One region of the Streptomyces sp. NPDC046860 genome, then DNA from elsewhere that is predicted to be linked to it. Evidence: riboswitches for the same ligand, from Rfam matches in the RefSeq annotation. Region 1 holds a riboswitch; each other region holds the start of a gene.
The links. Region 1 has a riboswitch for thiamine pyrophosphate ahead of thiO (glycine oxidase ThiO). Riboswitches for the same ligand answer to the same signal wherever they lie in the genome.
Positions count from the first base shown of each region.

Region 2: it holds a riboswitch for thiamine pyrophosphate, as region 1 does, so the genes downstream of both, ABZ898_RS03160 (thiamine ABC transporter substrate-binding protein) here and thiO (glycine oxidase ThiO) in region 1, are expected to answer to the same signal.
Region 3: it holds a riboswitch for thiamine pyrophosphate, as region 1 does, so the genes downstream of both, thiC (phosphomethylpyrimidine synthase ThiC) here and thiO (glycine oxidase ThiO) in region 1, are expected to answer to the same signal.

Region 1 covers NZ_JBEYXQ010000005.1:166,704-176,810, forward strand. The annotation lists gene thiE (thiamine phosphate synthase) at 4-645, opposite strand; gene ABZ898_RS09960 (Rv2175c family DNA-binding protein) at 736-1,101, opposite strand; gene ABZ898_RS09965 (FAD-dependent oxidoreductase) at 1,158-2,390, opposite strand; gene ABZ898_RS09970 (hypothetical protein) at 2,420-2,773, opposite strand; TPP riboswitch at 2,825-2,937, shown strand; gene thiO (glycine oxidase ThiO) at 2,934-4,118, shown strand; gene thiS (sulfur carrier protein ThiS) at 4,115-4,315, shown strand; partial or broken gene ABZ898_RS09985 (thiazole synthase) at 4,318-5,109, shown strand; gene pknB (Stk1 family PASTA domain-containing Ser/Thr kinase) at 5,201-7,132, shown strand; gene ABZ898_RS09995 (deoxyribonuclease IV) at 7,209-8,111, shown strand; gene ABZ898_RS10000 (sulfite oxidase-like oxidoreductase) at 8,113-8,745, opposite strand; gene bfr (bacterioferritin) at 8,898-9,389, shown strand; gene ABZ898_RS10010 ((2Fe-2S)-binding protein) at 9,399-9,659, opposite strand; gene ABZ898_RS10015 (class II 3-deoxy-7-phosphoheptulonate synthase) at 9,815-10,107, opposite strand, start outside.
Region 2 covers NZ_JBEYXQ010000001.1:702,331-712,437, forward strand. The annotation lists gene tsf (translation elongation factor Ts) at 1-582, shown strand, start outside; gene pyrH (UMP kinase) at 774-1,532, shown strand; gene frr (ribosome recycling factor) at 1,712-2,269, shown strand; gene ABZ898_RS03145 (phosphatidate cytidylyltransferase) at 2,269-3,309, shown strand; gene ABZ898_RS03150 (hypothetical protein) at 3,411-3,563, shown strand; gene rlmN (23S rRNA (adenine(2503)-C(2))-methyltransferase RlmN) at 3,666-4,772, shown strand; TPP riboswitch at 4,814-4,921, shown strand; gene ABZ898_RS03160 (thiamine ABC transporter substrate-binding protein) at 5,002-6,075, shown strand; gene ABZ898_RS03165 (iron ABC transporter permease) at 6,126-7,727, shown strand; gene ABZ898_RS03170 (ABC transporter ATP-binding protein) at 7,727-8,749, shown strand; gene ABZ898_RS03175 (LAETG motif-containing sortase-dependent surface protein) at 8,826-9,533, opposite strand; gene ABZ898_RS03180 (Rossmann fold nucleotide-binding protein) at 9,695-10,107, opposite strand, start outside.
Region 3 covers NZ_JBEYXQ010000007.1:147,493-157,599, reverse strand. The annotation lists gene ABZ898_RS12975 (cytochrome ubiquinol oxidase subunit I) at 1-540, opposite strand, end outside; gene hisC (histidinol-phosphate transaminase) at 771-1,859, opposite strand; gene ABZ898_RS12965 (LacI family DNA-binding transcriptional regulator) at 2,294-3,406, shown strand; gene ABZ898_RS12960 (metallophosphoesterase) at 3,715-4,785, shown strand; gene ABZ898_RS12955 (hypothetical protein) at 4,986-5,846, shown strand; gene thiC (phosphomethylpyrimidine synthase ThiC) at 5,843-7,648, opposite strand; TPP riboswitch at 7,641-7,813, opposite strand; gene ABZ898_RS12945 (YibE/F family protein) at 7,886-9,298, shown strand; gene ABZ898_RS12940 (SsgA family sporulation/cell division regulator) at 9,436-9,873, opposite strand; gene ABZ898_RS12935 (IclR family transcriptional regulator C-terminal domain-containing protein) at 9,971-10,107, opposite strand, start outside.

The sequences.
Region 1 (10,107 bases):
CGCTCAGACCTCGCGCAGCCGCTTGGCGAACTCGGCCGCGGCGGCACCCGGGTCGTCGGCCTCGGTGAGCGCGCGGACCACGACGACCCGGCGGGCGCCCGCGTCGAGCACCTGGCCGAGGTTGGCCAGGTCGATCCCGCCGATGGCGAACCAGGGGCGCTCGGTACCGAGACCGGCGGTGTACCGGACCAGGCCGAGGCCGGGGGCGTGGCGGCCGGGCTTGGTGGGGGTGGGCCAGCAGGGGCCGGTGCAGAAGTAGTCCACGCCGTCCTGGACGGCGGCCGCCGCGGCCTCCGCCTCGGAGTGCGTGGAGCGGCCGATCAGCACCTTCTCGCCGAGGATCGCGCGGGCGGCGGGTACCGGCAGATCGCCCTGGCCGAGGTGGAGCACACCGGCTCCGGCGGCGTGGGCGACGTCGGCCCGGTCGTTGACCGCGAGCAGCTTGCCGTGCCGCGCGCAGGCGTCGGCGAGGATCTCCAGGTGGGCGAGCTCCTCGGCGGCCTCCATGCCCTTGTCGCGCAGCTGGACGATGTCCACACCGCCGGCCAGGACCGCGTCCAGGAACTCGGCGAGGTCGCCCTGCCGCCTGCGGGCGTCCGTGCAGAGGTAGAGCCGGGCGTCGGCGAGGCGGGCGGTGTCGGGCATGCGGTACTTCCCCCGGTGTTCGGCGTGGATGTGCGGTGCGGGCGGACGGCGCCCGGCATGGGCCGGTGCGCCGTCCTCACGTGTGCCGGGTCAGCCGGCCAGCGCCTGGGCGCGGCGCTTCACCTCCGTGCCGCGGTTCTCGCTGAGGGCCTGCGCGGGGGTGCCGGGCAGGGAGGAGTCGGGGGTGAAGAGCCATTCGATCATCTCTTCGTCCGTGAACCCGTTGTCCCGCAGGAGCGTCAGGGTTCCGGTGAGGCCCTTGACGACCTTGTCCTCGTCGATGAAGGCGGCGGGGACGTGCAGCGCCCGGTTCTCACCGCGGCGTACGGCGATGACTTGGCCCTCCTTGACCAGCTGCCGTACACGCGTCACCTCGACGTCGAGCATTTCGGCGATGTCGGGCAGGGTGAGCCAGGCGGGGACAAGAGCGTCGATCTTGGTGTCAATCTCGGTCACGAGTCCTAGCCTGCCATCCCCCACCGACAGCCGGTAGTCGGGCCGCTCCGCGGCGGCTAGTCGATGACAGCCTGCTTCAGCGGCAGCGCGGGGTCGGTCAGGGCCTCGGCGTCCATCCGGCGGCCCCCCTCGATGAGCCGTCTGCCCTGGGCGAGGTCGCGCGGGCGGCCCACCGCGAGGAGGGCGACCAGGCGGTCCTCGCGCAGCCAGCACACGGTCCAGGCGGGGTCGGCCGGGTCGCCGCGCCACACCGTGCGGTCGGCCGCCGCGTGGTGACCCACGTACTGGACGAACCGCCCGAACTGCTCGGACCAGAAGTACGGCACCGGGTCGTAGGGGGCCGCCTCCGCGCCCAGGATGTCCGCGGCGACCGTGCGGGGGCCCTGCAGGGCGTTGTCCCAGTGGTGGACGAGCAGCCGCTCGGCGTAGCGGGCGGAGGGGAAGGAGGCGCAGTCCCCGACCGCGTACACGTCCTTCGCGGAGGTGTGCAGCCGGTCGTCGGCCAGGACCTCGCCCAGGTCGCCGAGGGCGATGCCGGAACCGGCCAGCCAGCCGGTGGCGGGGCGGGCGCCGATGCCGACGACGACGGCGCCCGACGGCAGCCGCGTGCCGTCGTCCAGCACCACCGCGCCGGGCTCGACGGCCGCCACCCGCACGCCGGTGCGCAGGGTGACGCCGGCGTCGGCGTACCAGGCGGCCATCGGGGCGGCGACCTCGGCGGGCAGGGCGCCGGCCAGCGGGCGGCCGGCGGCCTCGACGACGGTCACCGCGCAGCCCGCCTCGCGCGCGGCGGTGGCGAACTCGGCGCCGATCCAGCCCGCGCCGACGACCACCACGTCGTGCTGCCGGGCGAGCACCGGGCGCAGCCGTTCGGCGTCGTCCAGGGTGCGCAGCAGGTGCACACCGGGTGTCTCGTCGGTGCCGGGCAGCCGCATCGGTTCGGCGCCGGTGGCCAGCACCAGCACGTCGTACGGGACGGGGCCCGCGGCGGTGTCCAGTTCGTGGTCGGCGGGGCGCACGCCGAGCGCCTCGCAGCCGAGCCGGAGGTCGATGTCGAGCGAGGCGAAGTCCACGTCGAAGGCGGAGCCCTCGGCGGCGCCGAGGAGGATCGCCTTGGACAGCGGGGGCCGGTCGTAGGGCTGGTGCGGCTCGGCGCCGATCAGCGTGACGGGCCCGGTGAAGCCCTGTTCGCGCAGGGCGACCGCGGTCTGCACCCCGGCCATGCCCGCGCCGACGACGACCACGCGCCGTTCCCGTGCCGTGCCCTCCTGGGGCGTCTGCTCGCTCACTCGAGTCACCTTAAGTCCGTGACGGCCCGTCAGGCAGTGCGGGTGCCCGCGATCTCCTCGACCACGCTGGTCCCGGCGCCGGGGCCGGACTCCCACTCCCACGCCTCCTCCAGCCGCAGCCGCCCGTCGGGCAGTGCCACCACCGTGGAGAGGCAGTGCCCGGAGGCTGTGGTGCCGTCGTGCCCCAGCTGCACGTACCGGAAGTCCAGCCGGTCCCCGGCGCGGGTGCCGACGAGGTGGCCGCGCGCGATGTCACCGCCCGCGTACTCGGCCCAGATCCGCCCGTCCCGCTCGTGGTAGTCGAACCGGGTGCCGGTGCCCACCTGGCCGGGCGCCTGGTCCGCCACGGGGGCGAGGGTGAGTCCGTCGAGCGAGCGGGGCATGGGTCGGCTCCCTTATGGCTGAGCTGGGCGGGCGGCTAGGCTGGCCACCGTAACTGCACTCGCGGGAGCCTGGACGCACCGGGCTGAGAGGGAGGCTGGCGGCCTCCGACCGTACGAACCTGATCCGGGTCATGCCGGCGAAGGGAGGGGCGAGACGCCCATGCCGTCACGTACGTCCGAACCGTCCGGTGCGCCGGACGTCCTGGTCATCGGGGGCGGGATCATCGGCCTGGTCACCGCCTGGCGCGCGGCCGGGCGGGGGCTGGCCGTCGCCGTCGTGGACCCCGAGCCCGGCGGCGGGGCCGCGCTGGTCGCGGCCGGGATGCTGGCCGCCGTCACCGAGCTGCACCACGGCGAGGAGGGGCTGCTCGCGCTGAACCTGGCCTCCGCCCGCCGCTATCCCGGCTTCGCCGCCGAGCTGGCCGAGGCCACCGGCCACGACCTGGGCCACCGCCGCTCGGGCACCCTCGCGGTCGCCTTCGACACCGACGACCGCGCCCAGCTCCGTGAGGTGCACGAACTCCAGCTCCGCTGCGGGCTGGACTCCGAGTGGCTGTCCGGGCGGGAGTGCCGGCGCCTGGAGCCGATGCTGGCGCCCGGTGTGCGCGGTGGGCTGCGGGCCGACGGGGACCACCAGATCGACCCCCGGCGGCTGGCGGCCGCGCTGCTCGCCGCCTGCGAGCGGGCCGGGGTGGCCTTCCACCGCACCCGGGCCGCCCGGCTGGACGTGTCCGGCGACCGGGCCACCGGGGTCACCACGGCGGACGGCACCTCGCTGGGCGCCGGGCAGGTGGTGCTGGCGGGCGGCTGCCTGAGCGGCCGGCTGGAGGGGGTGCCCGAGGCGTTCGTGCCTCCGGTGCGCCCGGTGAAGGGGCAGGTGCTGCGGCTCACCGTGCCGCCCCGGTACCGGCCGTTCCTGAGCCGCACCGTGCGGGCCGTGGTGCGCGGCGGGCCGGTGTACCTGGTGCCGCGCGAGAACGGCGAGCTGGTGGTCGGCGCGACCAGCGAGGAGCAGGGCTTCGACACCACGGTGACGGCGGGCGGGGTGTACGAGCTGCTGCGCGACGCCCATGAGCTGGTGCCCGGCATCACCGAGCTGCCGCTCACCGAGACCCTGGCCGGACTGCGCCCCGGCTCCCCCGACAACGCCCCGATGCTCGGCCCCACGGGCCTCGACGGCCTGCTGCTGGCCACCGGGCACCACCGCAACGGCGTGCTGCTCACGCCCGTCACCGGGGACGTCATGGCGGACGTCCTGTGCGGCGCGGGGGTGCCCGAGGTGGCCCGCCCGTTCTCGCCGCGCCGTTTCGCCGCCCCCTCCCCGAACCTGGAGCACTCCGCATGAACATCTCCGTCAACGGCGAGCGCCGCGAGGTGGCGCCCGGCACCGCCCTGGACGCCGTCGTACGCGTCCTGACCCCCGCGCCCTCCGGGGTGGCCGCCGCCGTCAACGAGACCGTCGTCCCGCGCACCCGGTGGGCCGAGACCGGCCTCGCCGAGGGCGACCGGGTCGAGGTCCTCACCGCCGTGCAGGGAGGCTGACGATGACCGGCGAACCCCTGGTCCTCGGCGACCTGACCCTGGACTCCCGGCTGATCATGGGCACCGGCGGGGCGCCCAGCCTGGCCGTGCTGGAGCGCTCGCTGATCGCGTCCGGGACCGGACTGACCACGGTGGCGATGCGCCGGGTCGACCCCGGCGCGCACGGCTCGGTGCTGTCGGTGCTGGAGAGGCTCGGCATCCGTGTGCTGCCCAACACCGCGGGCTGCTTCACCGCCGGTGAGGCGGTGCTGACCGCCCGGCTGGCCCGCGAGGCGCTCGGGACCCCTCTGGTGAAGCTGGAGGTGGTGGCCGACGAGCGGACGCTGCTGCCGGACCCGGTGGAGACGCTGGACGCGGCCGAGACACTGGTCGACGACGGCTTCACCGTGCTGCCGTACACCAACGACGACCCGGTGCTGGCCAGGAGGCTCCAGGACGTGGGCTGCGCGGCCGTGATGCCGCTGGGCTCCCCGATCGGCTCCGGGCTCGGCATCCGCAACCCGCACAACTTCGAGCTGATCGTGGAGCAGTCCCACGTGCCGGTGATCCTGGACGCCGGGGCGGGCACGGCGTCCGACGTGGCGCTGGCGATGGAACTGGGGTGCGCGGGTGTGATGCTCGCCTCGGCCGTCACCCGGGCGCAGGACCCCGAGACGATGGCGACGGCGATGCGGCACGCGGTGCGCGCGGGACACCTGGCACGCCTGGCCGGACGCATCCCGCGCCGCCATTTCGCGCGGGCGTCGTCGCCCGCCGAGGGGCGCGCGGACCTCGATCCCGAGCGGCCGGCGTTCACCTCGCGGGACGGTCACAGCTCTGCTGCGGTCGCTCACCCGGACGGCGCAGCGGGCGCCGCCGCCGCGCACCCCTCGTAGACTCGCCCGCGTGGATATGACCCTCTCGGACCCTCTCCTCGGCCAGGTGCTCGACGGCCGCTATCGCGTCGAGGCGCGGATCGCCGTCGGCGGCATGGCGACCGTCTACCGGGCCCTGGACATCCGGCTCGACCGGGTCCTGGCGCTCAAGGTGATGCATCCGGCGCTGGCCGCCGACGGCGGCTTCGTCGACCGCTTCATCCGCGAGGCCAAGTCGGTCGCCCGGCTCTCCCACCCCAATGTGGTGCAGGTCTTCGACCAGGGCACCGACGGCGGGTACGTCTATCTGGCGATGGAGTACGTCGCCGGGTGCACCCTGCGCGACGTGCTGCGCGAGCGGGGCGCGCTGATGCCCAGGGCCGCCCTGGACATCCTGGAGCCGGTGCTGGCCGCGCTGGGCGCGGCCCACCGGGCGGGGTTCGTGCACCGGGACATGAAGCCGGAGAACGTGCTGATAGGGGACGACGGCCGGGTGAAGGTCGCCGACTTCGGTCTGGTGCGCTCGGTGGACACGGTCACCAGCACCACGGGCTCGGTCCTCGGCACGGTGTCCTACCTGGCCCCGGAGCAGATCGAGCAGGGCACCGCCGACCCGCGCGTGGACGTGTACGCCTGCGGTGTCGTCCTCCACGAGATGCTGACCGGCGCCAAGCCGCACTCCGGGGACTCCCCCGCCCAGATCCTCTACAAGCACCTGCACGACGACGTGCCCCCGCCCTCGGCGCTGGTGCCGGGGCTGGCGTACGAGCTGGACGAGCTGGTGGCCGCCGCGACCGCCCGCACCCCGCAGGTGCGGCCCGCGGACGCGGCCGCGCTGCTCGGCGAGGTGCTGCGGGTCCGGGGCTCGCTGACCGGGGAGCAGCTCGACGCGCTGCCGCCGCAGGCGCTGTCCACCGCCCACGACAACGGCGACGACCGTACGAGCGTGATCCCGCGCTCGCTGACGTTTGTCCGGCCGCTGCCGGTCGACGGCGACGACGGCCGGGACGTCACGAGCGTGCTGCACACGACCGACGTGGAGGCGCCGCCGTCCCGGCGCGCCGGGTCGCGGTCGCGGCCCCGCCGCGGGCTGCTGACGCTCGTGGCCGCGGTGCTGGTGTTCCTCGGCGTGGGCGGCGGGGTCTGGTACATCAACTCGGGCCAGTTCACCAAGGTGCCGCCGGTGATGACGCGGACCCAGGACCAGGCGGAACAGCGGCTGAGGTCGGCGGGGCTGGACGTGGGCAGGATCGAGCGCGCCTACAGCGACACCGTGGACCGGGGCACGGTCATCAGCTCCGACCCGTCGGCGGGCTCCCGCGTCCGGGGCAACGCCTCGGTGGGGCTGACCGTCTCGCTGGGCCCGCGCTCGGTCTCGGTGCCCAGGGTCGCGGGCGAGCCGCTGGAGCGGGCGCGGGCGCGACTGAAGACGGCCGGCCTGGAGCCGGGGATGGTCACGCGCGAGTTCAGCGACGAGGTCGCCCGGGGCTCGGTGATCGGTACGACACCGGAGGCGGGCACCGAGCGGCGCGCCGGTTCGGCGATCGCCCTGGTCGTCAGCAAGGGCGCCCCCGTCGACATCCCGGACGTCAGCGGCGAGGACGCCGAGACCGCGCGCCAGGACCTGACCGAGGCCGGTCTGAAGGTCAGGATCGCGGCCGAGCGCGTGAACTCCGACTACGACAAGGGCCAGGTCGCCTTCCAGTCGCCGGAAGCGGGCGGCCAGGGCGCCGAGGGCGACACGGTGACGCTGACGCTGTCCAAGGGCCCGGAGATGGTGAAGGTCCCGGACGTGGTCGGGTCGAGCGTGGACGAGGCGCACCAGAAGCTGGAGGCGGCCGGTTTCCAGGTCCACGAGGACCGGGGGCTGCTGGGGCTGTTCGGCGACAAGGTGAAGAAGCAGTCGGTGGCGGGCGGCGACGAGGCGCCCAAGGGCTCGGAGGTCACGATCACCATCCGGTGACCGGATCGCCGTCCGGTGACCGGTCTCACCGCGGCCGCCGGTCCGGGGGCGCGGGGCGGCGTGACACCCTGAACGGGTGACTCTCCAGCCGTCCCCCGCCGCTCCCGCCACCGTCCCCGGTACCCTCCGCAACCCCGTCGGCGCGCATGTGCCGGTGGCCGGCGGGCTGCACACGACGGGACTGCCGTACGCCCGTGACCTGAAGGCGGAGACCGTGCAGGTCTTCGTGGCCAACCCGCGCGGCTGGGCCACGCCGGCCGGGAACCCGGCCCAGGACGAGGCGTTCCGGGCGGCCTGCGCCGAGGAGTCCGTCCCGGCCTACGTGCACGCCCCGTACCTGATCAACTTCGGCTCGCACACCGAGGCGACGGTGGAGAAGTCGGTTCAGTCGCTGCGGCACTCCCTGCGGCGCGGGCGGGAGATCGGCGCGCTCGGGGTGGTGGTGCACACCGGCAGCGCGACGGGCGGGCGCCCGCGCGAGGCGGCGCTGAAGCAGGTGCGCGAGCACATGCTGCCGCTGCTGGAGGAGCTGACCCACGACGACGACCCGTTCCTGCTGCTGGAGTCGACGGCCGGACAGGGCTTCTCGCTGTGCTCGCGGACCTGGGACTTCGGCCCGTACTTCGAGGCGCTGGACGCCCATCCGAAGCTCGGCGTCTGCCTGGACACCTGCCACATCTACGCGGCCGGGCACGACCTGACCGGCCCGGACGGCATGCGGCAGACCCTCGATCTGCTGGTGGGGACGGTGGGCGAGGGACGGCTGAAGCTGATCCACGCCAACGACTCCAAGGACGTGGCGGGCGCGCACAAGGACCGCCACGAGAACATCGGCTCCGGCCACATCGGCGAGGAGCCGTTCCGCGCCCTGATGGCCCATCCGGCCACGGCGGGCGTCCCGCTGGTCATCGAGACCCCCGGCGGCAAGGAGGGGCACGCGGCGGACGTGGCCCGGCTCAAGCGGCTCCGGGACGGCTGAGCTACAGCTCGGGGCCGTCCCCCGGCTCCTCCTGGTAGGAGTAGCGCTGTTCCTTCCAGGGGTCGCCGACGTTGTGGTAGCCGCGCTGCTCCCAGAAGCCCCTGCGGTCGGCGGTCATGTACTCCACGCCCCGGACCCACTTGGGCCCCTTCCAGGCGTACAGGTGGGGCACGATCAGGCGGGCCGGGAAGCCGTGTTCGGCGGTGAGGAGTTCGCCGTCCTTGTGGATGGCGAAGATCGTGCCGTCGCCTTCGAAGTCGGACAGCCGGAGGTTGGCGCTGAAGCCGTACTCGGCCCACACCATCACATGCGTGACCCCGGGCGCGGGCGGCGCCAGGTCGAGGATGGCGCGGGCGGGCACGCCGCCCCATTCCGCGCCGAGCATGCTGAACTTCGTCACGCAGTGCAGGTCGGCCACGACGGTGGCGTACGGCAGCGCGGTGAACTCCTCGTGGGTCCAGGACCGCTTGTCGCCGTCGGCGGTGGCGCCGAAGACCCGGAAGTCCCAGCGCTCGGGGCGGAACTTGGGGACGGGCCCGTAGTGCGTGACCGGCCAGCCGCGCTGGAGCCGCTGCCCCGGCGGTAGATCCGCTCCTGCCCCCGTCCCAGACGCGCGTTCCACCGGATGACCCATGCCTCCATCCTGACAGACCCGGCGGGGTGCATCCGACCAGCACGCGACAATTCCGGCATTGACTACTAAGCATGTACTTACTGGACGGCCAGGGGTGCCGGTGGAATCATGCGGCAGCATCAGCCAGGAATGCCCGGAAGGAGTCCAACCCGATGTCAGGCGACCCCGAGGTCATCGAGCTGCTCAACGAACAGCTCACCGCCGAGCTCACCGCGATCAACCAGTACTTCCTGCACGCCAAGCTCCAGGACCACAAGGGGTGGACGAAGCTCGCCAAGTACACGAGGGCCGAGTCCTTCGACGAGATGCGGCACGCGGAGGCCCTGACCGACCGCATCCTGATGCTGGACGGACTCCCCAACTACCAGCGGCTCTTCCACGTCTCGGTCGGCCAGACGGTGACGGAGATGTTCCGGGCGGACCGGCAGATCGAGGTGGAGGCCATCGACCGGCTGCGCCGGGGCGTGGAGATCATGCGCGCCAAGGGGGACATCACCTCGGCGAACGTCTTCGAGGCGATCCTCGCCGACGAGGAGCACCACATCGACTACCTGGAGACCCAGCTCGACCTGATCGAGAAGCTGGGCGAGGCGCTCTACCTCTCGACGGTGATCGAGCAGGTCCAGCCCGACGTCGCGGGCTGAGGCGAGCGGTCAGGCCGCGTCGCCGAGGCGCCGTACGGGCGCTTCCACGGCGGAGGCGAGGAGCACCGGCGGCCGCTGCGCGACCTGCTCACGGCGCGGGCAGGCGCCGCGGCCCAGCAGGGCCTGGATGCGGCGGACACAGCCGCCGCAGTCGGTGCCGGCCTTGCAGGCGGAGGCGATCTGGCGCGGGGTGCAGGCGCCGTCCTGGGCGTGCTGCTTGACCTGCTGCTCGGTGACTCCGAAGCAACTGCAGACGAACACCCGGTCCACCTCCCGACGAGATCGCCGTGTCGCCGTCACCGGATTTCGGTGAGGCAAACCTAACCTAACCCAAGGGTCGGGGGGCGGGGAAGCGGAAGGGCGCGGATCGCATGTGATCCGCGCCCTACTTCACGCTCGGGACAGCCGCACGGGCGGCCCGGACCTCACTGGTCCCGGTACATCTCCGCCACGAGGAACGCCAGGTCCAGCGACTGGCTGCGGTTCAGCCGCGGGTCGCAGGCCGTCTCGTAGCGCTGGTGCAGGTCGTCGACGAAGATCTCGTCGCCGCCGCCCACGCACTCGGTGACGTCGTCGCCGGTCAGCTCCACGTGGATGCCGCCCGGGTGGGTGCCCAGGCCCTTGTGGACCTCGAAGAAGCCCTTGACCTCGTCGAGCACGTCGTCGAAGCGGCGGGTCTTGTGGCCCGAGGCCGCCTCGAAGGTGTTGCCGTGCATCG
Region 2 (10,107 bases), on a different contig from region 1:
GCCAAGGGTGACAAGTTCCAGGCCGTGGCCAACGCCATCGCCGAGCACGTCGTCAAGACCGCCCCGGCCGACATCGAGGCGCTCCTCGCCTCCGAGATCGAGCCCGGCAAGACCGTCCAGGCGTTCGTGGACGAGGCCAACGCCAACCTCGGCGAGAAGATCGTCCTGGACCGCTTCGCGCAGTTCACCGACGGCTACGTCAGCGCGTACATGCACCGCACGATGCCCGACCTGCCCCCGCAGATCGGTGTCCTCGTCGAGCTGGACAAGCCGAACGCCGACGTCGCCAAGGGCATCGCCCAGCACATCGCCGCCTTCGCGCCGAAGTACCTCGCCAAGGAGGACGTGCCGGCCGAGGTCGTCGAGTCCGAGCGTCGCATCGCCGAGGAGACCACCCGCGCCGAGGGCAAGCCCGAGGCCGCGATCGCCAAGATCGTCGAGGGTCGCCTCAACGGCTTCTTCAAGGACGCCACGGTGCTCGGTCAGCCGTACGCCCTGGACAACAAGAAGTCGGTCCAGAAGGTGCTGGACGAGGCCGGTGTCACCCTGAAGCGCTTCTCGCGCATCAAGGTCGGCATCTGAGTCCGTACCGCGATCGACGCGCGACCCCGATAGGGTCGACAGCAGTCGTCCGCGCAGACCGCCATCCGTGAGCCAGTGGCGGACGGCAGCAGATCTGACGAGGAGGCCATTGCCGCGCATGGGAGCTTGAAGCGACCCCATCGGCAATGGCCTTCTTCGTATGTGCAACACGTGAAAGAGGCGGGATCTCCATGACCACCAAGGCCCAGAAGAGCGACGACGGCAAAGTGCGCGGCCGGTTTCTGCTGAAGCTGTCCGGAGAGGCCTTCTCCGGCGGCGGGGGCCTCGGCGTCGACCCCGACGTGGTGCACAAGATCGCCCGCGAGATCGCCGCCGTGGTGCGCGACGGCGCCGAGATCGCGGTCGTGATCGGCGGCGGCAACTTCTTCCGCGGCGCGGAGCTGCAGCAGCGCGGCATGGACCGCGCCCGCTCCGACTACATGGGCATGCTCGGCACCGTGATGAACTGCCTCGCCCTCCAGGACTTCCTGGAGAAGGAAGGCATCGACAGCCGCGTGCAGACCGCCATCACCATGGGCCAGGTCGCCGAGCCGTACATCCCGCTGCGTGCCGTGCGCCACCTGGAGAAGGGCCGCGTGGTCATCTTCGGCGCCGGAATGGGCATGCCGTACTTCTCCACCGACACCACCGCCGCCCAGCGCGCCCTGGAGATCGACGCCGAGGCTCTGCTCATGGGCAAGAACGGCGTGGACGGTGTCTACGACGCCGACCCCAAGACCCACCCGGACGCCGTCAAGTTCGACGCGCTCGGCTACGGCGAGGTCATCACCCGCGACCTCAAGGTCGCCGACGCCACCGCCGTCACCCTGTGCCGCGACAATAGCCTGCCGATCCTCGTCTTCGAGCTGCTGGCGGAGGGCAATATCGCTCGGGCCGTCAAGGGTGAGAAGATCGGCACACTCGTGGGTGACCAGGGCAGCCGGGACTGACCGGCGACCCCGCCTTACGGGCGCGACCCCGTCCGGGGCACGGACGGGACGCGCCCCGGCCGGGGGATGGACAATGTCCTGCCGGTCGGGAACCGTGCAGGAAGCAGACGCGACGCAGCCGGCCGCCGCCCGATCGGGGACCGCAGCCGGGCCTTACTCAAGACACGCAGGAGCAAGTGGTGATCGAAGAGACCCTCCTCGAAGCCGAGGAGAAGATGGAGAAGGCCGTCGTGGTCGCCAAGGAGGACTTCGCCGCGATCCGCACCGGCCGTGCGCACCCGGCGATGTTCAACAAGATCGTGGCCGACTACTACGGTGCCCCGACGCCGATCAACCAGCTGGCCTCGTTCTCCGTTCCGGAGCCGCGCATGGCCGTGGTCACCCCGTTCGACAAGAGCGCGCTGCGCAACATCGAGCAGGCGATCCGTGACTCGGACCTGGGCGTCAACCCCAGCAACGACGGCAACATCATCCGTGTGGTGTTCCCCGAGCTGACCGAGGAGCGCCGCCGCGACTACATCAAGGTCGCCAAGCACAAGGCCGAGGACGCCAAGGTCTCGATCCGTTCCGTGCGCCGCAAGGCCAAGGACGCCATCGACAAGCTGATCAAGGACGGCGAGGTCGGCGAGGACGAGGGCCGGCGCGCCGAGAAGGAGCTCGACGACCTGACCGCCAAGTACGTGGCGCAGGTGGACGAGCTTCTCAAGCACAAGGAAGCGGAGCTGCTCGAAGTCTGATGAGCGACTCTTCCTGGGGGGCGCCGCCGCAGGCGGGGCAGGCCGGGTACTGGGGGCCCACCGCGGGTGGGCCTGTCCAGGGGGCTGCCACGGCGGGTCCCGCATACGATGCGCCCGAGGCGCAGCAGACTCGCCCCATGCCCAGCGTGCCCGACGTACCCGCGTATGGCGGAGACCAGGACGACGACCCGATGCCCGACTCCCCGCAGCCGGCCCCCGCGCCGAAGAAGACCGCGGGCCGCGACCTGAGCGCGGCCATAGGCGTCGGCGTGGGACTCGGCGTGGTGATCATCGCCTCGCTCTTCGTCGTCAAGGCCGTCTTCGTCGGTGTGGTCGCCGTCGCGGTGGTCGTCGGTCTGTGGGAGCTGACCAGCCGGCTGCAGGAGCGCAAGGGGATCAGGGCACCCCTGGTGCCGCTCGCGGTCGGCGGTGCGGCGATGGTGGTCGCGGGGTACGCGCGCGGCGCCGAGGGCGCCTGGGTCGCCATGGCGCTCACCGCGCTCGCGGTCCTGGTCTGGCGGATGACCCAGCCGCCGGACGGCTATCTGAAGGACGTCACGGCGGGGGTCTTCGCCGCGTTCTACGTCCCGTTCCTGGCGACGTTCGTGGCGATGATGCTCACCGCCGACGACGGCGCCTGGCGGGTGCTGACGTTCCTGCTCCTCACCGTGGTCAGCGACACCGGCGCCTACGCGGTCGGCTGGCGTTTCGGCAAGCACAAGCTCGCTCCGCGCATCAGCCCCGGCAAGACCCGCGAGGGCCTCATGGGCGCGGTGGCGTTCGCCATGGTCGCGGGCGCGCTGTGCATGCAGTTCCTCATCGACGACGGCGCCTGGTGGCAGGGCCTGATCCTGGGCTTCGCGGTGGCGGTCAGCGCCACGCTGGGCGACCTCGGCGAGTCCATGATCAAGCGCGACCTGGGCATCAAGGACATGGGCACCCTCCTCCCCGGCCACGGAGGAATCATGGACCGCCTGGACTCCCTCCTGCCGACGGCCCCGGTGGTGTGGCTGCTGCTGGTGGCGTTCGTGGGGTCCTGAACCCCGCCGCACGGTCCTCGGGCCCCGCTCTCCGTCATGGAGGGCGGGGTCCGTTCGTATCTGAGGCGGCGCCTCGTATCTGAGGCGGCGCCCGAGTCACGGTGACCCCCGCGAGCCCCGGTGCCAACACCGAGGTGCCCTGCGATCGGACGATCGTGCGGCAGCGGATCACGGCGTCCGGGCGGGTACGCATCGACGCCGATGCGGCTGAAGGCTCCACGGGTGTCATCGCCTGGCAGATCGACGTCCCGTGACCGGGTGCTGCCAGGTGGTCGACGCCCTCGGTGATGCGGCGCCTCTGGGGCACGAGCGCGCGGACCAGGCCACCCAAGTCGATCTGCGACACTGGTACCACCATGCCCAAGCCCGGAGAACTCACTTTCGTCGCCCCCCGCGGAGCCAAGAAGCCGCCGCGGCATCTCGCTGATCTTTCGCCTGCCGAGCGGAAGGACGCCGTCGCCGAGGCGGGGGAGAAGCCGTTTCGTGCCAAGCAGCTCTCGCAGCACTACTTCGCGCGGTACGCGCACGACCCCGAGCAGTGGACGGACATCCCGGCCGGCTCGCGGGAGAAGCTGCGGGAGGCGCTGTTCCCGGAGCTGATGTCGGTGGTCCGGCATCTGGCCACGGACCAGGGCACCACCCGTAAGACGCTGTGGCGGCTGTTCGACGGCACGCTGGTCGAGTCGGTGCTGATGCGGTACCCGGACCGGGTCACCATGTGCATCAGCAGCCAGGCCGGGTGCGGGATGAACTGCCCGTTCTGCGCGACCGGGCAGGCGGGGCTGGACCGGAACCTGTCCACCGCCGAGATCGTGCACCAGATCGTGGACGGCATGCGGGCGCTGAGGGACGGCGAGGTGCCCGGCGGGCCCGCGCGGCTCTCCAACATCGTCTTCATGGGCATGGGCGAGCCGCTCGCCAACTACAAGCGGGTCGTGGGGGCCATCCGGGCGCTCACCGACCCCGCCCCGGACGGCCTCGGGCTGTCCCAGCGCGGCATCACCGTCTCGACGGTCGGTCTCGTGCCCGCGATCCACCGTTTCGCCGACGAGGGCTTCAAGTGCCGTCTGGCGATCTCCCTGCACGCCCCCGACGACGAACTGCGCGACACCCTCGTCCCCGTGAACACGCGGTGGAAGGTGCGCGAGGTGCTGGACGCCGGGTTCGAGTACGCGGAGAAGTCCGGGCGCCGGCTGTCCATCGAGTACGCGCTGATCCGGGACATCAACGACCAGGCCTGGCGCGGCGACCGGCTCGGCCGGATGCTCAAGGGCCGGCCGGTGCACGTCAACCTCATCCCGCTCAACCCCACCCCCGGCTCCAAGTGGACCGCCTCCCGTCCCGAGGACGAGAAGGCGTTCGTGGAGGCCATCGCCTCGCACGGCGTGCCGGTGACCGTCCGCGACACCCGCGGTCAGGAGATCGACGGGGCGTGTGGTCAGCTCGCGGCCACCGAGCGGTAACCTGGGCCGGTCAGCACAACTTCATACGGTCATACATCTGCATATTCCGACAGGGGAGCGCCACAGCGCTGAGAGTGCGGCAACCAGGCCGCAGACCCTCTGAACCTCGCCCAGGTCATTCTGGGTAGGAAGTTCGGTCATCACTCAAGCTGTTGTGCCCTGCCCGGCCTCCCGCGCGGAGACCGGGCAGGGCCGCGTCTCTTCCTGGCCCACCCCAGGAGGACCATCAGTGCACACCAAGACCTTCGTGGCCGCGGCGGCGGGCCTCGGCCTGCTCACGCTCTCCGCGTGCGGGTCGACCGGCACCGAGGGGGCCGCGGACACCAAGACCGTGACCCTCGTCAGCCACGACTCGTGGGCCGCGTCCAAGAACGTGATCGCGGACTTCGAGAAGCGTTCCGGCTACAAGGTGCGCGTCCTGAAGGACGGCGACGCCGGCCAGGCCGTCAACAAGGCGGTCCTCACCAAGGACAACCCGCAGGGAGACGTCTTCTTCGGCGTCGACAACACCCTGCTCTCCCGCGCCCTCGACAACGGCCTCTTCCAGCCGTACGCGGCCAAGGGCCTCGACCAGGCCGACCCCGCCTTCCAGCTCGACCGCGCCAAGCACCGGGTCACGCCGGTCGACCACGGCGACGTCTGCGTCAACTACGACAAGGCGTACTTCACCGAGCACAAGCTGAAGCCGCCGCACACCTTCGCCGACCTCGCCGACCCGAAGTACAGGAACCTCCTGGTCACCGAGAACGCCGCCACCTCCTCGCCCGGCCTGGGCTTCCTGCTCGGCAGTGCCGCGCGGTACGGCGACAAGGGCTGGGAGGCGTACTGGAAGAGGCTCAAGGCCAACGGCGTCAAGGTCGTCGACGGCTGGGAGCAGGCGTACTACCAGGAGTTCTCCGGCTCCTCCGAGGGCAGGAAGGCGGGCGGTGACCGGCCGCTGGTCGTCTCGTACGCCTCCTCGCCGCCCGCCGAGGTGATCTACGCCAAGAAGAAGCCGGCGACCGCCCCCACCGGCGTCGCCCAGGGCACCTGCTTCCGGCAGGTCGAGTTCGCCGGGCTGCTGAAGAACGCGAAGAACGCCGAGGGCGGCAAGGCGTTCATCGACTTCCTGCTCACCAGGGAGTTCCAGCAGGACATGCCGATGAACATGTTCGTGTACCCGGTGATCAAGGACGCCGAGGTCCCCGCCGAGTTCACCGAGTACGGGCCCGCCGCCGAGGACCCGGCCGTCATGGCGCCCGGCAGGATCGCCGCCAACCGCGACCAGTGGGTCAGCTCGTGGACGTCGCTCGTACTGAAGTAGCCGGGGCGGCCGGACGGCGTGGCCGCCGGAGCGCGGCGCGGCTGGGGCTCATGGCCCTGCCCGCCGCGTTCTTCGCCCTGTTCTTCGCCTGGCCCGTCGCCGCGATCACGGCGCGCGGGCTCAAGACGGACGGCACCTGGCACCTCGGGCGGTTCGCCGAGGTGCTGGGCCGCTCCGACATCCGGCACGTGCTGTGGTTCACCACCTGGCAGGCGGTCGCCTCCACCGCGCTCACCCTGCTGATCGCGCTGCCCGCCGCCTACGTCTTCGCCCGGCTGGAGTTCCCCGGCAAACAGGTGCTGCGGGCCGTGGTCACCGTGCCGTTCGTCCTGCCCACGGTGGTCGTCGGCACCGCGTTCCTCGCCCTGGTCGGCCACGGCGGACTGCTGGACGAGCTGTGGGGCCTGCGCCTGGACACCACGGTGTGGGCGATCCTGCTGGCGCACGTCTTCTTCAACTACGCCGTCGTCGTCCGTACCGTCGGCGGGCTCTGGGGGCAGCTCGACCCCCGGCAGGAGGAGGCCGCCCGGATGCTCGGCGCGTCCCCGCTGCGCGCCTGGCGGCAGGTCACCCTGCCCGCGCTGGCGCCCGCCGTGGCCGCCGCCGCGCTGATGGTGTTCCTGTTCACCTTCACCTCCTTCGGCGTGGTCCAGATCCTCGGCGGACCCACCTTCTCCACCCTGGAGGTGGAGATCTACCGCCAGACCTCCGAGGTCTTCGACCTCACCACGGCCGCCGTCCTCACCCTGGTGCAGTTCGCCGCGGTCGGCGCGATCCTCGCCGTGCACGCCTGGACCGTGCGCCGGCGCGAGACCGCGCTGCGCCTGGTCGACGCCTCGGTCACCGCGCGCCGTCCGCGCGGCGCCGGACAGCGGGCGCTGCTCGGCGGGGTGCTCGCCACCGTCGCGGTGCTGCTGGTGCTGCCGCTCGCCGTGCTGGTGCGCCGCTCGCTGGACGCCCCGGACCTCGGCTACTACCGGGCGCTCACCGACGCCGACGGCGGTACGTTCCTGGTGGCGCCGCTGCACGCGGTGTGGACCTCGCTGGAGTACGCGGCCGCCGCCACCGGCATCGCGCTGGCCGTCGGCGGGCTCGCCGCCGCCGCGCTGGCCCGCCGGGACGCGGGACGGCTGGTGCGCGGGTTCGACGCGCTCCTGATGCTGCCGCTCGGCGTCTCCGCCGTGACCGTCGGCTTCGGGTTCCTGATCGCGCTGGACGAACCGCCGCTGGACCTGCGCCAGTCCTGGCTGCTGGTCCCGCTCGCCCAGGCGCTGGTCGGCGCACCCTTCGTCGTCCGGACCATGCTGCCGGTGCTGCGGGCGGTGGACACCCGGCTCAGGGAGGCGGCCGCCGTGCTCGGGGCCTCGCCCTGGCGGGTGTGGCGGGAGGTCGATCTTCCGTTGGTGCGGCGGGCGTTGCTGGTCGCCGCCGGGTTCGCGTTCGCCGTGTCGCTCGGCGAGTTCGGGGCCACCGTGTTCATCGCCCGCCCCGACGACCCGACGCTCCCGGTGGCGGTGGCCCGGCTGCTGAGCCGGCCGGGAGAGCTGAACTACGGCCAGGCGATGGCCCTTTCCACGATTCTGATGGTGGTCTGCGCGGCCGCGCTGCTCCTGCTGGAGCGGCTGCGCACCGACCGGACGGGGGAGTTCTGATGCTGCTGCGCCTTACGGAGGCGACGGTCCGTCTCGGCGGGCGGCCCGTGCTGGACGCGGTCGACCTCGATGTCGCCGAGCACGAGGTGGTGTGCGTGCTCGGGCCGAGCGGGAGCGGCAAGTCGACCCTGCTGCGCGGCGTGGCCGGGCTGCAGCCGCTGGACTCGGGCCGGGTGTCGCTCGACGGCCGCGACCAGCGGGGCGTGGCCGCGCACCGGCGCGGGGTCGGGCTGATGTTCCAGGACCATCAGCTCTTCCCGCAGCGGGACGTCGGCGAGAACGTCGCCTTCGGACCCCGCATGCACGGCATGCCCAAGCGGCAACGGGACGCGGAGGTAGCGGAGTTGCTGGAGCTGGTCGGCCTGCCCGGCTCGGCCCGGCGGGCGGTGGCCGGCCTTTCGGGCGGCGAGCAGCAGCGGGTGGCCCTCGCGCGGGCGCTCGCGCCCAGGCCGAGGCTGCTGATGCTGGACGAGCCGCTGGGACAGCTCGACCGCTCGCTGCGGGAGCGGCTGGTGGTCGAACTCCGGGAGCTGTTCGGCCGGTTGGGCACCACGGTGCTCGCCGTCACCCACGACCAGGGCGAGGCGTTCGCGCTGGCCGACCGGGTCGTGGTGATGCGGGACGGCCGGATCGCCCAGTCGGGCACCCCGGTTCAGGTGTGGAGCAGGCCGGCCGACGCGTTCGTGGCGCGCTTCCTGGGCTTCGAGAACGTGGTCCCGGCGGGCGTGACCGGGACGGCGGCGGACACCCCCTGGGGCAAGCTGCCGGTGCCCGAGGGCTCGCCGCAGGGCACCGGGGAACTGCTGGTCCGGCCCACCGGGGTGCGGCTCGTGGCCGCCGGTGAGGGCCTGCCGTGCACGGTGGGCGCGCGCACCTTCCGGGGCACCCATGTGGCGCTCCGGCTCCGGCCCCGCGACGGCGGCCCGCATCTGGAGGCGGCCTGCCCGCTGCGCGAGGCGCCGGAGGCCGGCGCCGAGGTGGGGGTGGAGTTCGACGCCGCGGAGATCGTCGTCCTCGGCTGACACCGCGCGCGTACGACGGCGGCCCGCCCCCGTGCGAGACGGGGACGGGCCGCTGTCGTGCCGGTGGGCGGGGGCGTCAGCTGCCGCTCTTCGCGCCACGGCGGCGCATGCCGAAGTACACCGCGCCGCCGCCGACGACGACGAGGGCACCGGCGACACCGGCGATCAGGCCGGTGTTGGAGTTGGCACCGGTCTCGGCGAGGTTGGAGTCACCGATCGCCGCGGAGGGCGCGTTGCTCGGGGCCTCGGAGGCGGGCGCGGCGGCGCTGCTCTCGGACGCCGAGGCGGACGGGGCGGCGCTCTCCCCGGCCGGCTCGGTCACCGACGGGGACGGCTTGGCGGACTCGGAGGCGGGCGTGCTCGGGGTGGTGGGCGCCTCCTTCTTGCACGCGGTGGCCGGGGTGGTCAGGTTGGGCGTGATGTCCTTGTTGTTGATGAAGCGGGGGACGTTGACGCTGACGCGGTAGACCGCGCCGGGCTTCCAGTCCTCGTCGAAGGTGATCGTGGCGCCCTCACGGGAGCCGGTGACCACCTGCTCGCCGATCTTCTTCTCGTCGGCGCCGTTGTTCTCCAGGAAGACCGTGACGGTGGCCTTCTGGCCGGAGGGGTCGACGTCCTTGACGACGATCTGGCCCTTGTCGCCCGTGCACGTGGCCTCGGCCGAGAACTCGCTGATGTTGCACGCGAGAGCCTGGCCGGAGACACCCAGGACCAGAGCGGCCGACGCGGAGGCGAGACCCAGGATGCGCACGGAGCGGCGCGCGTTACGGCGGGATATGGACAAGTCATGTCCTTTGCTGAGTGCAGAACTGCGGGGGGCTGATGAGGAGTTGGAGCGGCGGAGGGAAGCCGGCCCCAGCACTCCCACGAGACACACAGGTTTATAAGCGCGTCATAAGCATGTCAATGCGTAGGCCGTCAACAGGTATTGACTTTGCCTTCTTATTACTTGCTGAGACGTTTCAGCGCGTCAGAAGCCATCTCGATCCGGCCAACCAGGGCGATACGGGACTCCATCGGCCGTTCCCGTGCCAACGCCCGCAGCAGCGGCCAGGTGGGGAGCTTCTCCGTCCAGTGCTCCTCGTCCACCAGCACCATGGGCGTCGGATTCCCGCGCGAGCCGTAGTAGTTGGGGGTGGCGTTGTCGAAGATCTCCTGCACGGTCCCGGCCGCGCCCGGCAGGAAGACCACCCCGGCGTTGGAGCGGGCCAGCAGGCCGTCCTCCCGCGTCGCGTTGGCGAAGTACTTGCCCACGTGCGAGGCGAACGCGTTGGGCGGCTCGTGGCCGTAGAACCAGGTCGGGATGCCCACCGACTCCCCGCCGTCCGGCCAGCGTTCGCGCACCTCGAAGGCGGCAC
Region 3 (10,107 bases), on a different contig from region 1:
CTGGGTCAGCACGGCAAGGAAGTCGGTCAGTTCGGCGCGCCCCCTCTCCTTGTCGATGCGGTAGCCGACGGGGTGCTGCATCCAGGAGTTGGCCGCGAGGATGAAGTACGCCGAGAGGATCGTGCCGAGCGAGACCATCCATATGCAGGCCAGGTGGACGCGCTTCGGCAGCTTGTCCCAGCCGAAGATCCACAGCCCGATGAAGGTCGACTCGAAGAAGAAGGCGATGAGCGCCTCGAACGCCAGCGGGGCGCCGAAGACGTCCCCGACGAAGCGTGAGTAGTCCGACCAGTTCATCCCGAACTGGAACTCCTGCACGATGCCGGTGACCACGCCCATCGCGATGTTGATCAGGAAGAGCTTGCCCCAGAACTTCGTGGCCCTGAGGTAGACCTCCTTCTCCGTGCGCACCCAGGCCGTCTCCAGCCCGGCCGTGAGCGCGGCCAGGGAGATCGTCAGGGGGACGAACAGAAAGTGATAGACGGTGGTGATGCCGAACTGCCAGCGCGCCAGGGTCTCCGGCGCCAGCGCCATTTCCACGTCGTCACCCCTCCTAACTCCGCCGTCCGGACGCGGCGTTCTGGCGGTCAGGCCTCACACGCAGGGAGCAGTCCGAACGGAGCTTGTGAAAGCGTTCACATTCACAAGCCATTATGGCGCACACGTTTTCGCCTGCGGAAGAGGGGGTCCCCCCGGCCCCCGCGGGACATGCCCGCAACGACGAAGGGCCCCGCCGGACGGCGGGACCCATGACGTCGGACGGCGCTCGCTCAGCCCTGCGCGGCCTCCCGGCGGAACGCCTCCGCGGCCTTCAGGAACAGGTCGTTCGCCTCGGTCTCCCCGACCGTCACCCGCACACCCTCACTGGGGAACGGCCGCACCATCACACCGTGGTCCTCGCACGCCGCCGCGAACTCGGCGGTCCGCTCCCCCAGCCGCAGCCACACGAAATTGGCCTGCGTCTCCGGGACCGTCCAGCCCTGCGCGCGCAGCGCGTCGACCACCCGGGCACGCTCGCACACCAGCGACCCCACCCGGCCCAGCAGTTCGTCCTCGGCCTGCAGCGAGGCGATCGCCGCCTCCTGCGCGACATGGCTGACGCCGAACGGCACCGCCGTCTTGCGCAGCGCGGCCGCCACCGGCTCGTGCGCGATGGCGAAACCGACCCGCAGCCCGGCCAGGCCGTACGCCTTGGAGAACGTGCGCAGCACGCAGACGTTCGGCCGGTCCCGGTACAGCTCGACGCCGTCGGGCACCTCGGGGTCGCGGATGAACTCCCGGTACGCCTCGTCCAGCACCACCAGCACGTCGCGCGGCACTCGGTCGAGGAACCGCTCCAGTTCGGCCCGCCGCACCACGGTGCCGGTCGGGTTGTTGGGGTTGCAGACGAAGATGAGCCGGGTCCGCTCGGTGATCGCGTCCGCCATCGCGTCCAGGTCGTGCACATCGCCCGGGGTGAGCGGCACCTGCACCGGCGTCGCGCCGCTGATCCGGGTGATGATCGGGTACGCCTCGAAGGAGCGCCAGGCGTAGATCACCTCGTCGCCCGGCCCGCTGGTCGCCTGCACCAGCTGCTGGGCCACGCCGACCGAGCCGGTGCCCGTGGCCAGGTGGGAGACCGGGACGCCGAAGCGCTCCGCCAGTTCGTCCATCAGACCGCCGCACGCCATGTCGGGGTAGCGGTTGAACTCGGTGACGGCCGCGGCGACCCGCTCCATGACACCGGCCAGCGGGGGATAGGGGTTCTCGTTGGAGGACAGCTTGTAGGCGACCGGCCCGTCGGCCGCGGCGGGCCTGCCCGGCTTGTAGGTGGGGATACCCTCCAGCTCGGCGCGCAGCTTGGGGCTCGTCTCGCTCACCGCAGTCCTCCTCGTGACCACCGGCGGACCGTCGACGCCGCCGGCATCCAATACTCCTCACCTTATGAGGATTCGGGGCGCTTGCGTACCGGCGCGACCCGACTCGCGGTCTCCGCCGTCCCTCGAGGCATCAGGAGCCTCACCGGGTGACCGGCCGACCGGTCCCGCAATAGGGGGCGCATCGCGCATTTGCCCATGCGCCGGTGGCTCGCGCCGTGGCGCGCATCCCTCGTGAAGGTGAGTTGAGACCTCTTCGAAACATCGGGCACTTGGCAGGCCCACACGCGCCGACAAGTCACGTACTGCCATCCAGTCAGCCAACTGACATGCATTCAAAGGCCGTTGAGGGCTTACGACCATGCAGAAACGTGCCTGTCAACGCATGCATATGCGTCCGCACTACCCCACCGAAGGAGCCCTACTATCGGCTCGCCATGACAGCAGCAGGGAAGCACCAGGTGAGCCGCACGGAAACCTCCCGGCGGGGCACCCGGCCGGGCCGGGCGGGCATCAGAGACGTGGCCGCCGCCGCCGGGGTCTCCATCACGACCGTCTCCGACGCCCTCAACGGCAAGGGGCGGCTCCCGGACGCCACCCGCCGCCATGTCCGCGAGGTCGCGGACCGACTGGGTTACCGGCCCTCGGCCGCCGCCCGCACCCTCCGTACCGGCAAGTCCGGCCTGATCGGCCTGACCGTCACCACGTACGGGGATGAACCTTTCACCTTCACCGAGTTCGCCTACTTCGCCGAGATGGCGCGGGCCGCCACCTCCGCCGCGCTCGCCCGCGGCTACGCCCTCGTCATCCTTCCGGCGACCTCCCGCCACGACGTGTGGTCCAACGTGGCGCTGGACGGGACCGTCGTCATCGACCCCTCCGACCAGGACCCGGTCGTCAGCGAGCTGGTCCGGCAGGGCTTACCGGTCGTCTCCGACGGCCGCCCCGCCGGCGCCCTCCCCGTCACCGCCTGGGTCGACAACGACCACGAGGCCGCCGTCCTCGGCATCCTCGACCATCTGGCCGCCGCCGGGGCGCGCCGGATCGGACTCCTCACCGGCACCACGACGGACACGTACACCCATCTGTCCACCACCGCCTACCTCCGCTGGTGCGAGCGGGTCGGCCAGGACCCCGTCTACGAGGCGTACCCCGCGCACGATCCGTGCGCGGGCGCCGTCGCCGCCGACCGGCTGCTCGCCCGCCCCGACCGCCCGGACGCCGTCTACGGCCTCTTCGACCCCAACGGCACCGACCTGCTCGCCGCCGCCCGGCGCTACGGGCTGCGCGTCCCCGACGACCTGCTGCTGGTGTGCTGCAGCGAGTCCACGGTCTACGCCACCACCGAGCCGCCCATCACCACGCTCTCGCTGAAGCCGCGCCGCATCGGCACCGCGGTCGTGCAGCTCCTCATCGACGCCATCGAAGGCGTCGATTCCGACCAGCCGGTCGAGCAGGTGATACCGACGGAGCTGATCGTGCGCACCTCGTCCCAGCGCCGGCCCCCGCGCACCACGGTCAGTCCGCCCCGGATGCCGGAGCGCGGCTGACGGAACCGGCCCGAGGGGGGCGCCCGGCGGAGGCGGACGGTCCGGCGCGGCGCGTCCGGGCCGGCCGTGGCTCGCCGAACCGGGGCGGGCGACCCTCCGGCGGGTGATCGATCACAGCCGTGCAACCGGTCGAAAACCCGCACAACCGGGAGGAAAGCCTCGGTGATCTGGAGCCTCGCTCCGATTCACCACCCCTGGGTCATCACATGGCGCGACGCGCATTCCTATGATGGGCCCACGACACCGCGGGCCGCTGCGACCAGGCAGTCCGAGGCGGTGCAGCTTCGGCGCGATGGTGGAGGGGTCTGATGACTCAGGGGGCCGGTCTGGGACCCGAGACGGAGCGGACGGCGACGTTGCGCGACTTCCGGGTGCCCGCTTACGTCCATGAGACCGGTCCGTACGCAGACGTGCACCCCGGTGACGTCGTCCCCGCGCACGAGGCGGAGCACCCCGAGGGGTACACCCCGACCGAGCGGGACCTGCCGGTCATCCGGCGCGGCGAGGCCCTCCAGCCGCCCGCCGACCCGGCCCCGGCCGCACCGGCGCCGCAGCCCGGCGACGGCCCCGGCCCGCTGTTCGTCGTGGGCGACGTCCACGGCTACATCGAGGAGCTGCTGACCGCCCTGCGGACCAAGGGCCTGATCGACGAGGCCGGCCAGTGGTGCGCGGGCACCGCCCGGCTCTGGTTCCTCGGCGACTTCACCGACCGGGGCCCCGACGGCATCGGCGTCATCGACCTCGTGATGCGGCTGTCCGCCGAGGCCGCCGCGGCCGGCGGTTACTGCAAGGCCCTCATGGGCAACCACGAGCTGCTGCTGCTGGGCGCCAAGCGCTTCGGCGACACCCCGGTCAACTCCGGCGCGGGCACCGCCACCTTCCAGGCCGCCTGGCTGCTCAACGGCGGCCAGAAGACCGACATGGACCGCCTCCAGGACCACCACCTGCAGTGGATGGCCCGGCTCGACGCGGTCGAGGAGGTCGACGGCTATCTGCTGCTCCACTCCGACACCACCGCCTACCTCGACTACGGCGACTCGATCGAGGCCGTCAACGACACCGTCCGCGAGGCGCTGACCCGCAACGACGCGGACGAGGTGTGGGACCTGTTCCGGAAGTTCACCAAGCGCTTCTCCTTCCGCGACGAGGGCGGCGCCGACGCCGTGCGCTCCCTCCTCGATACGTACGGCGGCGACCGTGTCGTTCACGGCCACAGCCCGATTCCCTATCTGCTGGGCCAGGTCGGCTCGGAGGAGGGCGAGGACAGCGGCGGCCCCAACGTCGAGGGACCGCACGTGTACGCGGACGGCCTCGCCATCGCCATGGACGGCGGCGTGACCATGGCCGGAAAGCTACTGGTCCAGCAACTGCCTCTGTAATCCTGACCGTTCTCCGCGCCGCCCGGCACCGGGCCGGACCGGTGCGGAGAAGGCACGGAGCCTCGTCGCAATTTCCCGCAACCCCCTGTCACCGTGCGGTGTGACAGCTCTACCATCGGCTTATCCGTAGCAGGCTCCCCTCCGTTTCTGCCCGACGGCTCGCCGCCATGCGAGCCCCAAGCCCTACGGAGCATCGGGGGATGCACATGAACAGCGTTCCGCAGCACCTGCTGAGCGAGGACCGCCGCGAATTCGAGCGGTTCCTCGATGAGGCGCTGCGCTCCGCACCCGACCACCCGGAACTGTCCGCCGTCGGACAGCGGCTCAACCCGGAACAGCTGCGCACGATGGCCCTCAACGCCACGGCCCTCATCACGGCGGCCGCCGCCACCGAGTACCAGCACTACGTCAAGACCCGCGAGGAACTGCGCCGGCCGGCGGCGGAGACCGAGGCGTCCGGTGACTCGTCCGGTACGGGGGAACCGGGGTCGGGCGCTCTGGGGCTCGCCGCCGCCCTGGGCGAGACCGCCGAGGGCGCCGGTGCGGGAGCCAGCGCGATGATCGCGGTGCTGGCCCCCGTCCTCGCGGGGACGGCCGCGGTGATCTTCCTGCTGGTGGGCTATCTCCTCAAGGTGACCGCTCCCGGCCTGGCGTTCGGCCGGACCATGATCACTGTCGGCTGGGTCTTCGGCGCCGTGACGGCGGTGGCCATCCTCGTCGCCGGTGTGGCGCTGCTGCTCACCGCGCTGCGCAACAGCTCCTCCGCCGAGGCCGCCGCCCAGGAGGAGGCGCGCGAGGCGGTGGCGAGGGCGCGCGAGGAGTGGCGGGAGGCCCTGCTCGAACGCGGCATCCTGCCCTTCCTGCGCGACGCCCTCTCCCAGCCCGGCGCCCCCGCCGCACAGCCCCTGCCGGCCCCCGGCCCGAGCCGGATGCCACGCCTGGGCTACGGCCGCCCCGGCTTCAGCAGCCCGGACGACGGAGCGGCCACCGACCGCCCCCGCTTCAGCAGCCCCGACTACACGAGCCCCGACTTCGGGGGGCCGGAACACCAGCCCGACTAGTTCCGCTCGTCCGCGAGCGGCAGATAGACGCGGTTGCCCGAGGCCGCGAACTCCTGGGACTTCCTGGCCATGCCCTCCTCGATCTCGGCCCGGTCCCCGCCGTGTTCACGCCGGATGTCCTGCGAGATCTTCATACTGCAGAACTTCGGACCGCACATGGAGCAGAAGTGGGCCGTCTTGGCGGGCTCGGCCGGCAGCGTCTCGTCGTGGAACTCCCGTGCCGTGTCCGGGTCCAGGGCGAGGTTGAACTGGTCCTCCCACCGGAACTCGAAGCGGGCGTCCGAGAGCGCGTCGTCCCACTCCTGGGCGCCGGGGTGGCCCTTGGCGAGGTCGGCCGCGTGGGCGGCGATCTTGTAGGTGATGACGCCGGTCTTGACGTCGTCCCGGTTCGGCAGGCCCAGGTGCTCCTTGGGCGTGACGTAACAGAGCATCGCCGTGCCCCACCAGGCGATCATCGCGGCGCCGATGCCCGAGGTGATGTGGTCGTACGCGGGCGCGACGTCGGTGGTCAGCGGGCCGAGCGTGTAGAACGGTGCCTCGTCGCAGATCTCCTGCTGGAGGTCGATGTTCTCCTTGATCTTGTGCATCGGGACGTGCCCGGGGCCCTCGATCATCGTCTGTACGTCGAAGCGCCTGGCGATCCGGTTGAGTTCCCCGAGCGTCCGCAACTCCGCGAACTGAGCCTCGTCGTTGGCGTCCGCGATCGAACCGGGCCGCAGGCCGTCACCGAGCGAGTAGGTGACGTCGTAGGCGGCGAGGATCTCGCAGAGTTCCTCGAAGTTCTCGTACAGGAACGACTCCTTGTGGTGCGCCAGGCACCAGGCGGCCATGATCGAGCCGCCGCGCGAGACGATGCCGGTCTTGCGGTTCGCCGTCAGCGGGACGTACGGCAGCCGCACACCCGCGTGCACCGTCATGTAGTCCACGCCCTGTTCGGCCTGCTCGATCACCGTGTCCTTGTAGATCTCCCAGGTCAGCTCCTCGGCCTTGCCGTCGACCTTCTCCAGCGCCTGGTAGAGCGGCACCGTACCGATGGGGACGGGGGAGTTGCGCAGCACCCACTCGCGGGTGGTGTGGATGTTGCGGCCGGTGGAGAGGTCCATGACCGTGTCGGCGCCCCAGCGGGTGGCCCAGGTCATCTTCTCCACCTCCTCCTCGATCGAGGAGGTGACGGCGGAGTTGCCGATGTTGGCGTTGACCTTCACCAGGAAACGCTTACCGATGATCATCGGCTCGATCTCCGGGTGGTTCACATTGGCGGGCAGCACCGCGCGGCCCGCCGCGATCTCCTCGCGGACCACCTCGGGAGAGACGTTCTCCCGCAGCGCCACGAACTCCATCTCGGGCGTGATCTCGCCCTGGCGGGCGTACGTGAGCTGGGTGACCGCCCGGCCCGCCCGCCCGCGCCGGGGCTGGCGGGGCCGTCCGGGGAAGACGGCGTCCAGGTTGCGCAGTCCACCGCGCGGCGAGGTGTGCTTGATCCCGTCGTCCTCGGGACGGACGGGGCGCCCCGCGTACTCCTCGGTGTCGCCGCGGGCGACGATCCAGTTCTCCCGCAGGGGGGACAGCCCCCTGCGGACATCGGTGCCGGCTTCCGGATCGGTGTACGGGCCGGAGGTGTCGTACAGCGTGACCGACCCTCCGTTGGTGAGATGCACCTGACGGACCGGCACCCGCAGGTCGGGGCGCGAGCCCTCGACATACGCCTTGTGCCAGCCGATGGACTTCCCGGCCTCCTCGCGCGGCGACGTGTCCGTCGCGTTCCGCGTGGAGGCAGGCGTGCGTGCGTCCTTGTCGGTCATGAGACCTACTCCCTACGCCGGCATTACCCGGTAACAGGTTCGGCGGTCGACGCAGCGATTCCCGTCCGCAGATGTTCCCGTCGAACCACGTTCCACGTGAAACATCGCAACGACGGAGGTCAGCGCCCTCTCAGCCCGGTGCTCCGAGCTCCCGCGTGTGCAAAGGTGCCTCCCACGCTAGCGCCCTGTGTGACGGGATGAACAGTGGGCCTCCCGTGTTCTTGCGATGATCGGGCGGTGACCACGACACAGCAGCCTCCCTACCCGCCTCCCGGCCCACCCCACCGGCCCGGCTCCGGACCGGGCCGCGGCGACGGGGGCGAGCACGGCTCCGGGGGCGGACACGGCCATGGGCACGGCCACTCGCACAGTCACAGCCACGGCCCCGCCGCGCCGGTCTCCAAGCATCTGCGCAAGGTGATCGCGGCGATCCTGATCCCGTTCAGCGTGGCCGTCGTCGTGGGCCTGGTGGCCCTCTGGCCCGGCGGGGCTCCGCCGCACCAGCGCACCGGGGTCGGCTTCGATCGCCAGACGCAGCAGGCCACGGTCACCCAGGTGACCTCGGTGAGCTGCAAGGCGGGCGGCGGCCAGGGAGCGCCGGCCGGTGACCCCTCGGGCGCGGGCGCGGCTCCCCAGGACGACAAGGGTCCCTGCAAGAAGGCGACGGTCCGGGTCGACACCGGCAAGGACCGGGGCCGCACCTTCACCGAGCTGGTGCAGCCGGACCAGACACGGCAGTTGGCCCAGGGCGACAAGGTCGTGGTCGCCTACGAGCCCACGGCGCCGAAGGACCTCCAGTACGCGGTCACCGACCTGGACCGGAAGTTCCCCATGGCGCTGCTCGCCGGGATCTTCGCGATCGCCGTCGTGGTGGTGGGCCGGCTGCGCGGGGTGATGGCGCTGGTGGCGTTGGCCGTCAGCTTCCTGGTGCTGACCCTGTTCATCCTGCCCGCGGTGCTGCAGGGCTCGAACCCGCTGCTCGTGGCGGTGGTCGGGTCGAGCGCGATCATGCTCATCGCGCTCTACATGTGCCATGGCCTCTCCGCACGGACCTCCGTCGCGGTGCTCGGCACACTGGTCTCACTGCTGCTGATCGGCGTCCTCGGCTCGCTGTTCATCGGCTGGGCGGCGCTGACCGGCAACACGGACGACAGCACCGGCCTGATCCACGGTCTCTACCCGTCGATCGACATGAGCGGCCTGCTGCTCGCGGGCGTCATCATCGGCTCGCTGGGTGTGCTGGACGACGTGACGGTCACCCAGACCTCGGCCGTGTGGGAGCTGCACGAGGCCAACCCCTCGATGGGCTGGCGCGCGCTGTACCGCGCGGGCATCCGCATCGGCCGCGACCACATCGCCTCCGTCGTCAACACCCTCGTCCTCGCCTACGCGGGCGCCGCGCTGCCCCTGCTGCTGCTGTTCTCCATCGCGCAGAGCGGCGTGGGCACGGTGGCCACCAGCGAGCTGGTGGCGGAGGAGATCGTGCGCACGCTGGTCGGCTCGATCGGTCTGGTCGCCGCGGTGCCGGTCACCACCGCGCTCGCCGCCCTGGTCGTCTCGGCCGACCGCCCCGCACCCGGTACGGCGGCTCCCGCGGGCGACCGGCCCGTCGCGGCCCCGGGCGGCAGGGGACGGCGCCGGAAGCGCTGAGAGGTGCCTTCGGGGTCCTCGGGCCCCGAAGGCTTGCAAGAAGGCTCGCAGCAGGCGTGCGGAAGGCTTGCAGAAGCGTTTCTTCAAAGGTCCGCGGAGCCCCGGTGGGCGCTCGGCGCCGTTTCGCCCCTGCCGGTTCAGCCCGCGCTCTGCTCCTCCGCCAGGATGCGGCCCAGCGCCTCGTCGAGGTGGGTGTCGAAGTCGGCCAGCGCACCCTCCTGCCCGAGCGGCACCAGCTTGTCGGTGCGGTCGAGGAAGGCCACGAGCGGCGGTGTGGAGGAGCGGAAGAGCGCCTGGTCGCCGCCGACCTGAAGCCGGATCAGGACCTCGCCCAGCACCTCGCAGTCGACGGGGGCGATGTGCACATCTCCCTCGCCGCACGGCCGGCCGACTCCGTCGATCATCAACTCCCGGCCGAATACCCAGGTCACCGGGGCGTCGCCGGGCAGATGGAAGGTGAGCCGGATCGCATAGGGATCACTCGTCTCGTAGCGCAACTCCACCGGAATACGGAAGGAAAGCTCCTCCGAGACGAGAAAGCTCATCATGACTTCTGCCTGTACGGACTCGCGCATCGCCTACCCCGTCGTATGACGTCGACTGGCCGGGTTTAATCCCCGACCGGGGTCAAATCTAGCTGAACGTGCATGGCAGATCACAAGGAGTGAGTTTTCAGATGCTGATAGAGAGCGCGAGCGCCCCCATGTGACGCCCCATCTCCAACTGCAACCTCCGTGTGGTGGAGGGAAGTTGATCGGCCTGATGAGCCGGGAGGGAGATCGCCATCGTCGCGGCGGTTGTACCCACAG